One region of the Rhizobium sp. BK112 genome, then DNA from elsewhere that is predicted to be linked to it. Evidence: predicted binding sites of a transcription regulator. Region 1 holds the regulator's gene; each other region holds the start of a gene.
The links. Region 1 encodes PhoB, which activates phosphate uptake and scavenging genes when phosphate is short. Its sites were predicted from a motif close to TGTCATNNANCTGTCAT; they were not measured.
Positions count from the first base shown of each region.

Region 2: the regulator PhoB is predicted to act here: its motif matches at 1,070-1,086, upstream of FHT75_RS23980 (UDP-2,3-diacylglucosamine diphosphatase).
Region 3: the regulator PhoB is predicted to act here: its motif matches at 1,135-1,151, upstream of ppk2 (polyphosphate kinase 2).
Region 4: the regulator PhoB is predicted to act here: its motif matches at 981-997, upstream of FHT75_RS01265 (DUF1045 domain-containing protein).

Region 1 covers NZ_JACHYZ010000004.1:74,355-76,555, reverse strand. The annotation lists gene phoU (phosphate signaling complex protein PhoU) at 1-679, shown strand, start outside; gene phoB (phosphate regulon transcriptional regulator PhoB) at 827-1,510, shown strand; gene FHT75_RS12990 (GcrA family cell cycle regulator) at 1,770-2,201, opposite strand, start outside.
Region 2 covers NZ_JACHYZ010000009.1:219,654-221,854, forward strand. The annotation lists gene FHT75_RS23970 (efflux RND transporter permease subunit) at 1-16, shown strand, start outside; gene FHT75_RS23975 (histidine phosphatase family protein) at 112-861, opposite strand; gene FHT75_RS23980 (UDP-2,3-diacylglucosamine diphosphatase) at 1,149-1,961, shown strand; gene FHT75_RS23985 (MFS transporter) at 2,141-2,201, shown strand, end outside.
Region 3 covers NZ_JACHYZ010000006.1:143,733-145,933, reverse strand. The annotation lists gene FHT75_RS18295 (GMC oxidoreductase) at 1-1,030, shown strand, start outside; gene ppk2 (polyphosphate kinase 2) at 1,173-2,087, shown strand; gene FHT75_RS18285 (aldo/keto reductase family oxidoreductase) at 2,183-2,201, opposite strand, start outside.
Region 4 covers NZ_JACHYZ010000001.1:274,807-277,007, forward strand. The annotation lists gene FHT75_RS01260 (NAD(P)/FAD-dependent oxidoreductase) at 1-958, shown strand, start outside; gene FHT75_RS01265 (DUF1045 domain-containing protein) at 1,073-1,780, shown strand; gene puuE (allantoinase PuuE) at 1,892-2,201, shown strand, end outside.

The DNA of each region.
Region 1 (2,201 bases):
TGATCTGAAGTTCCTGTCCAGGCGGATTTCCGAAATGGGCGGCCTGGCCGAGCAGATGGTCGCCGAAGCCGTGCGGGCGCTGGTCAACGGCGATACCGCGCTGGCGCAGAAGGTCATCTCCGACGATGTGATCCTCGATCACGCCGAACGCGAAATCGGCGACAAGGCGATCGTCACCATCGCCCGCCGTCAGCCGATGGCCGCGGACCTGCGCGAAATCATGGGCTCGATCCGCATCGCCGCCGATCTCGAACGCGTCGGCGACCTCGGCAAGAACACCGCCAAACGCGTCATCGCCGTCCAAAGCACCGGCGTTCCCCGCAAGCTCGCCCGCGGCCTCGAGCATCTCTCCGAACTGGCGCTCGTCCAGCTCAAGGAAGTGCTCGATGTCTACACCAATCGCTCCGCCGACAAGGCGAACGCGATCCGCGAACGCGACAACGAGATCGACGCGATGTACACCTCGCTGTTTCGCGAGCTCCTGACCTACATGATGGAAGATCCGCGCAACATCACCAGCTGCACGCATCTTCTCTTCTGCGCCAAGAACATCGAGCGCATCGGCGACCACGCCACCAACATCGCCGAGACGATCTTTTACATGGCGACAGGTGCGCAGCCGGAAGGCGATCGTCCGAAAGACGACAGCGCCAACACCGTCGGCGCGGTAACCGAATAACCGCCCGGGCCGGACGGCCGGGCTAGAAGCTTGCGTGCGCGCCCATCCGGGGCGCGCAAAGAGGTCGCAGCCAATTCTGAATTTGCGCAGGATGCATTGCTTGAACCATCCCCGGTTCAAGGATCATGCGCGAGGAGACCGACACGCATGATCCCGAGAGTTGCAGTTGTTGAAGACGAGGAAGCCCTGAGCGTGCTTCTTCGCTACAATCTCGAAGCGGAAGGCTTCGAGGTCGATACCATCCTTCGTGGCGACGAAGCCGAAATGCGGCTTCAGGAGCGCACGCCCGATCTGCTCATCCTCGATTGGATGCTGCCTGGCGTCTCCGGCATCGAACTCTGCCGGCGCCTGCGCATGCGGCCGGAAACCGAGCGCCTGCCGATCATCATGCTGACGGCGCGCGGCGAAGAGAGCGAACGCGTCCGCGGGCTTTCGACGGGTGCCGACGATTATGTCGTCAAGCCCTTCTCGACCCCCGAGCTCGTCGCCCGCGTCAAGGCGATGCTGCGCCGCGCCCGTCCCGAGGTGCTGTCGACGGTGCTGAAATGCGGCGATATCGAGCTCGACCGTGAAACCCACCGGGTCCATCGCAAGACCCGCGAAGTCCGCCTCGGCCCCACCGAATTCCGCCTGCTGGAATTCCTGATGTCGTCGCCGGGCCGGGTCTTCTCCCGCTCGCAGCTTCTCGACGGCGTCTGGGGCCACGATATCTATGTCGACGAACGCACCGTCGACGTCCATGTCGGCCGCCTGCGCAAGGCGCTGAATTTCTCCAACATGCAGGACGTCATCCGCACCGTCCGCGGTGCCGGTTATTCGATGGAAGCCTGAGGGCCTCCATTCTGATTGCTGACAACGTCGCTCGAGCTAGCGTCTGCCCCTCACCCTAACCCTCTCCCCGTAAAACGGGGCGAGGGCACGTGCCCTGCGAGAGGTCAGCGGGGAACGGAGAGGTCGGGCATATCCCCTTCGCCCCGCAAGCGGAGAGAAGGTGCCGGCAGGCGGATGAGGGGCAGCCATCCGCGCGAACCAATAACTACAAAAAAACGGGCCAGTCGGCCCGTTTCTCATGTGCGGCGATGTTACCCGCTCAGCTGGCCCGCGCTGCTGCCCGGCGGCGTTCGTTGACCGGCTGGTAGGCAAGCTTCTGGTGATAGCTGCAATAGGGCGAATTGTCGGGGGATTCGCAGCCGCAGAAGTGGAAGTCATCCTTCAGCGGATCGCCGACCGGCCACTTGCAGGTGCGTTCGGTCAGTTCCGTCAGGCCGAGGCGTCGGGAAATCGGAACGACCACGTTGCCTCTCGGCACGTATTCCATTTCCTCGATCGTTTCGATCTCGATCTCTTCCTTCAGCATCGTCGCGCCCTGCTGGCGGGTAACGGTGCGAGTGGCGACCCGTGAGGCGTAGTTCGGCGCGCGCGGCGCAGAAGTATTGCGTTTCGGCGTTCGGGCGGCATTGGCGGTACCGCCGGCCTTGGCACGGCCGGGGAGGCTCAGCCGATGCACCTTGCCGATGACCGC
Region 2 (2,201 bases), on a different contig from region 1:
GACGTCACCGAGCTGACGCGACGTCACCGCCTGAACCGACGAGTTGGCAGGTTGCCTTGCGCAAACCGCCACACACCTTCGCACCGGGCCGTTCATTTCTTGGCTGTGTTGCTAGCCGCCGAGCTTCGGCGTGATCGTCACGTCGGTGCCATAGGCATCGCGCAGTTCGCCTTCCTGTCCCGGCTGCCGATCGACCGCCTGATGCAGCAGGATCGACTCGTATCCTTGCGAGCGCGTCCCCTCGATCAAGGTGATATCGGCATTTCCGGGATTGTCGGAGCGCTCGAACCACTCGACGGGGCGGTGCAGGAAGTTCATTTCCACCGCCCGGTTGGTGACGCCATGGCCGACGATCACGACGTTGTGGTCGCTATTTTCGGCGTCGTGCATGACGGTCTGCAGGAACAGGCGCACCCGCTGGGCCACATCCGCCCGGCTCTCGCCATCCGGCGGCCGCGCGTAGAATTTGCCGCTGTTGCTGCGCAGCCTTGCCCATTTTTCGAACTCATCGGGAAACTTCTGCTTCTGTTCGGCATGATCATAGATCTCGGTGAAGAGACCGAAATCTTGCTCGCGCAGCAGATAATCCTCCCTGATGTCACCGACGACGCTTTCCGGCAGGGCTGCAAGCAGCGCATCCTTGCTCTGCCGCGTCCTGAGAAAGGGCGAGTACCAGATGTGCAGCTTGCCGAAACCGGCGCTCGGCAACGCCGTGACATAGGAGGCGATCACGCTGCCTGCCTCCAGCGCCTGCCGATAGCCCCACTGCGTCAGCGGCACGTTATGATCGCCGAATTGGCGATAGGCCTGTTCATTGATGTTGCCGAGGGATTCGCCGTGGCGAACGAGAAAGATACGCATCAGCCATCCCGCATTGTCGGATATGAATCGCTGTCATCATGAACGCCCTGAATGCGCAGGGCAACATGGCTGGCGGGCCGCGCGGCGACGGACACTCTGCCAGCGCAGCGACGGACATTCTGCCAGCGCGGCGGCGGACAATCTGCCCGCGCGGCGACGGGCATTCTGCCCGCGGGGGATGAGCGGTTTGCAGCGCTTTTCCACATCTTGTCATCATCCTGAAACACGAGTCTGGTTTTGGAAGGTTAGATGAAAGATGGGGACATGAGCGGCAGCTCGTGAAAGACATGATGGAACCCAGACATTTCCGCACGCTCTTCATTTCCGATGTCCACCTCGGCTCGAAGGCCGCGAAGGCCGACTTCCTCTTGGATTTCCTGCGCCACCACGAAGCCGATACGATCGTGCTCGTCGGCGACATCGTCGACGGCTGGCGTCTGAAGCGCAGCTGGTATTGGCCACAGGTCTGCAATGACGTCGTTCAGAAACTGCTGCGCAAGGCGCGCAAGGGCACCCGCGTCGTCTATATTCCCGGCAATCACGACGAATTCCTGCGAGACTTCCCGGGCATGCATTTCGGTGGCATCGAGGTCGTCGAGCGCATGATGCATGACGGCGCCGACGGCAAGAAATACCTGATCCTGCACGGCGACGAATTCGACGTCGTCGTCCGCAACGCCCGGCTGCTCGCCTATCTCGGCGACTGGGCTTACGATACGGCGATCCGCATCAACATTCTCCTGGCGGCGGTGCGCCGCCGGCTCGGCATGCCCTACTGGTCGTTCTCGGCCTGGGCCAAGCTGCAGGTCAAGCATGCCGTCAACTTCATCGGTGAATTCGAGCGCGTCGTGGCTGAAGAAGCCCGCAAAAACGGCGCCGACGGCGTGATCTGCGGACATATCCATCATGCCATCATTCAGGACATGGACGGCATCCGCTACATCAACACCGGCGATTGGGTGGAAAGCTGCACGGCGGTCGCCGAGCACGAGGACGGTACGTTCGAACTGATCACCTGGCGGGCGCTCGCCAGCAGCGTGCCGGCGCTTGCCGCCATCGAAATGCATGACGAGGGCGAACTCGCCCCCCAAGCTGCCTGATTTTGGCGGCCTGATTTTTGTGCTGGCACATCCGTGCCCGCGCTCCCAAGAATTTAGCCGTTACCGTCAGGTGACAGGCCCTATTTATTTTCTAAAACGTTTCAGAACGGCTATTTCTCGCAATAGTCGCCTCCAGGGTGGCGTGTTAGGACAACGTCCAGTTTCCTTCAGGTCCGCCCATGATTCCCGCTCAACATTCCCCGACGGGTGAGGGAGCGCCGCCGCGCTTCCGGCTGCTCA
Region 3 (2,201 bases), on a different contig from region 1:
TATCGCGCCCGATGCCGACCGCATGCCGCGACCGCTGCGCGAAGCAAAGGCGACCGGCCAGCTGAGCGTCCGCTACGACGCCGTCGTTCGTCGCATCACCACGGATGAGAAGACGGGCCGCGCCACCGGCGCGGAGTTCATCGATCGCAATACGGGCGAAGTATCGACCGCGCGGGCTGCGATGGTTGTGCTTTCGGCCTCGCCGATAGAGAGCGTGCGATTGCTGTTGAATTCGGCTTCGGCGAAACATCCGGGCGGGCTTGGCAACGGTTCGGGCGCCCTCGGCCGCTATTTCATGGATCAGCTTCCGTGTCTCGCGTTCGGCTCCTTTTCGAAGGCCAAGGGTTGGGCGACGGACGAGTCCGCGCCGACCGACCCGTTCTACAATCCGTCGGGCGGGATCTTCATTCCCCGCTTCGGCGAGGGCGACGCCGCCCGCGGCGATTTCGACTACCAGGGAAGCGTCGGCCGGGCGCCGGTCTCCGCGGACGCAGATGCGCGTCTCGCCTTCTTTGGTTTCGGCCGAATGCTGCCCTATGCCGACAATCGCATCACGCTCGACGCCAAGCGCAGGGATGCCTGGAACATTCCCGTGCCGCATATCCGCTGCGTCATGCAGGAGGAGGAGCAGGCGCTGCTCAAAAGGCAGGAAGAAACGCTGATTGCCATGATCAAGGAGGTCGGCGGCGACCTCGAATTCATTGGTTCGCCCACCGGCCTCAAGGAGATGGGCAAAGGCGCCTTTCCCGAAGCCGATGCCTTCAGCCGTTTCATGTTCCGCACATGGTTCCGCAAGACCATGTGCATGGGCGCGGCCATTCATGAGACGGGCGGCGCGCGCATGGGCGAAACCCCGGAGGCTTCGGTGCTCAATCCCTACAACCAGGTGTGGGATGCGCCGAACCTGATCGTCACCGATGCCAGCGCCTTTCCCGGCAGCGGCATCGCCGGCACGACGCTCACCGTCATGGCCCTGACGATCCGCGCCTGCCGGAACCTTGTCGACCAGTACCGAGCAGGGCAGCTGTAGACGCACTGATCCCACTCGGCACCTGTTTCTGTCGAGTGCGTGGAACGAGAGAGGCAAGTAGCCGTTTTGGTCTTCGCGAAGTGGTCGTCACACAAACTTCGCACTGACATGCTCCTGTCAAAAGAAGCAAAAGGAAAAGGCCATGTCGCAATCACATCAGGACCAGCTCAACCGGATCAAGGCCGAAATCGCCGACAGCTTCGATGAGGAGCTGGAAATGCAGATGGAGGAAGACCGGCTGGACGATCTGGTCGCCAAAGGAATGTCGGAACCGGCGGAGCAGACGCTCGAGCGAAAGATCTACTTCCGGGAGCTTTTCCGGCTTCAGCATGAACTGGTGCGGCTGCAGGACTGGGTTCAGCATAAGAAGCTGAAAGTGGTGGTACTGTTTGAAGGTCGGGATTCGGCCGGCAAGGGAGGCGCGATCAAGCGCGTGACCCAGCGGCTTAATCCTCGCGTATGCCGGACGGTCGCGCTGCCCGCCCCGACCGAGCGGGAGCGGCATCAATGGTATTTCCAGCGTTATGTCCCGCATCTTCCGACAGCCGGTGAAATGGTGCTCTTCGACCGAAGCTGGTACAATCGCGCCGGTGTCGAGCGCGTCATGGGGTTCTGCACCCCTGATGAACTCGAGGAATTCTTCCGCTCGGTGCCTGAATTCGAGCGGATGCTGGTCCGTTCCGGGATCGTGCTGATCAAGTACTGGTTTTCGATCACCGACGAAGAGCAGGAATTCCGCTTCAAGATGCGCATCCACGATCCGCTGAAGCAGTGGAAGCTCTCGCCGATGGATATGGAGAGCCGTGTCCATTGGGAGGAATATACCAAGGCCAAGGAAGAGATGCTGGCGCGCACGCACACCAAGGATGCACCCTGGTGGGTGGTGCAGGCCGTGGATAAGAAACGGGCGCGGTTGAACTGCATCGCCCATCTTCTCGAGCAGATCCCTTACGAGGATGTTCCGAAACCGGAGATCCAGTTGCCGGACCGCATCCGTCACGCCGATTACAATAGGGCGCCGGTTCCGGCTGAAATGCTCGTGCCGGAGCGCTATTGAAGTGGGACCGCAATCGGCGGCCCAGAATTGTGCCGCTACGCCATGCAATAGCGTGGCGTAGCGATCGGGGATCAGCTGCGATCTTGCGATAACCGTCAGGCGGCGATATCAGCC
Region 4 (2,201 bases), on a different contig from region 1:
GTTCCAGTTCGATGCGCTGGTCCTACTCGAAGCCGAAATCGCAGCGCTCGAAGCAATGACCGGGCTTTCCGCCGGTTATACCAGGTCCGGGCGGCTGATCCCGTTGCCGAAGCCGCATCTCAACCGCATAGCGTGCGGCCATTTCGAAGACGCCGAGCGCCATTGGCGGGCGGGCGAGCGCCGCTTCCACTGGCATGTGCTCGACAGTCCGCCGGTCGATGGCTGGATCGAGCCGTCCGCCGGCAAGAGCGGCTTCGTGCACGACACGCTCGCCGCGCGCGTTGCGCCGCGGTTGCTGATCGCGGCGCTTACCGCCTTCCTGCGGCGGGCAAAACACGTGCGGATCATCGAACATGCCAGGGTTGCAGGCCTTGATCCCGATCGCGGCACCGCCGAAATAGGCGGCGAAAGCTTGGCTTTCAGCCGCTGCATCCTTGCCGCCGGCTATCAGTCCTTTCCGCTGTTGCAGGAGCTGACGCCCGGGCTGAAGCAGCCGCTCGGCCAGCCGGTCAAAGGGCAGGCGGCTCTGTTGAAAGCCGATATCGACCCGTCGCTGCCGACGATCTTTCTCGACGGGCTCTATGTCGTCGCACATGAAGGCGGGCACGTGGCGATCGGCAGCACCAGTGAGAACCGCTTTGACGATCCCATGTCGACCGACGCCCAGCTCGACATGCTGATCGAGACGGCGCGGGTGATCGTGCCAAGCCTTCGCGACGCCCCGGTCGTCGAGCGCTGGGCGGGGCTTCGCCCGAAGGCGATCGACCGGGATCCGATGACCGGTCGCCACCCCGATCACCCACGCCTGATCGCGCTGACCGGTGGCTTCAAGGTCAGCTTCGGCCTAGCGCACCGGCTGGCGGAGGCGGCGATAGCAATCGCAGGCGATACAGATTGCGGATTTTTGTTGCCGGAAAGCTTCGCAATTTCAAGCCACATCGCGGCGGCTTCACGTTAAACGTGAATTAGGCGCCGCTGCGTTTCGTTATTCTGTCATGCAAATCACCTATCTGCTTGCGCATCGACAGCGCCTGAAGTCAGCGGCGCTCACTTCCTTGATGGAGGAAATTGCATGCGCTATGCCATTTGCTTCACGCCCCCGGCGAGCGACCCGCTATCGCTCGTGGCCGCCAGTTGGCTTGGCCGCAACGTGTTTTCGGGCGATATGGTGGAGCCTCCGGCCGTTCGTGGTCTCGGCATTCACGAGATCGCCTTCCATACCGCCGTGCCGCGGCGCTATGGTTTTCACGGCGTTTTGAAGACGCCATTTCACTTGTCTCACGAGATGTCGGAAGCGCAACTCTTGCGCGATCTGATGCGTTTTTCCGGGACCTTCGTTCCCTTCCAGATTCCGCGTATCGAAGTCGCCCGGCTCGGCAATTTCTACAGCCTGCTGCCGAGTATTCCCTGCGAGCAGATCCAGTATCTCGCCTCGGCGATCGTGCAGGAATTCGATCGTTTCCGCGCGCCGCTGAGCGAGGCCGAGATCGAACGCAGCGATCCGGACGGGCTGTCGGCGACGCAATTTGCCAATCTGCATCGCTGGGGTAGCCCTTACGTGATGGAGGAGTTCCGCTTTCATATGCCGGTGACAGGCCCTGTCAACGCGATCGACATGCCGCGCATCGAGCCGGCGCTGCAGACGATCTTCGAGCCTGTGTTATGCGAGCCGGTCACGGTTTCCAACGTGGCGCTGATGATCGAGGAGGGCACCGGCGGCCCTTTCCGCGTTCATTCGCTGCATCCGATGGGCAAGGTCAGCGCGCGCAAGATCGCCTGAATATCCAGGCTAAAGATTTGTTCCGTAATGGGAAAATCCCGTTGCGCAGTTTCCGTCTCGACATTCCGGCTGCGGATGCTACCGTTCCCCGTCTTTTCAGAAGGTGATTTGATGGTATCCGAGACCTATCCGCGCAATCTTGTCGGTTATGGGCGTTTGACGCCCGATCCGAAATGGCCGGACGAGGCACGCGTCGCCGTGCAGTTCGTCATCAACTACGAGGAGGGCGGCGAGAGTTCGATCCTTGACGGCGATCCGGCTTCCGAAAACCTGCTGTCGGAAATCGTCGGCGCAGCCGCCTGGCCTGGGCAGCGCAACCTCAACATGGAATCGATCTACGAGTATGGTTCGCGTGCCGGCTTCTGGCGGCTTTGGCGGATGTTCACCGATCTCAAGGTGCAGGCGACCGTCTACGGCGTGA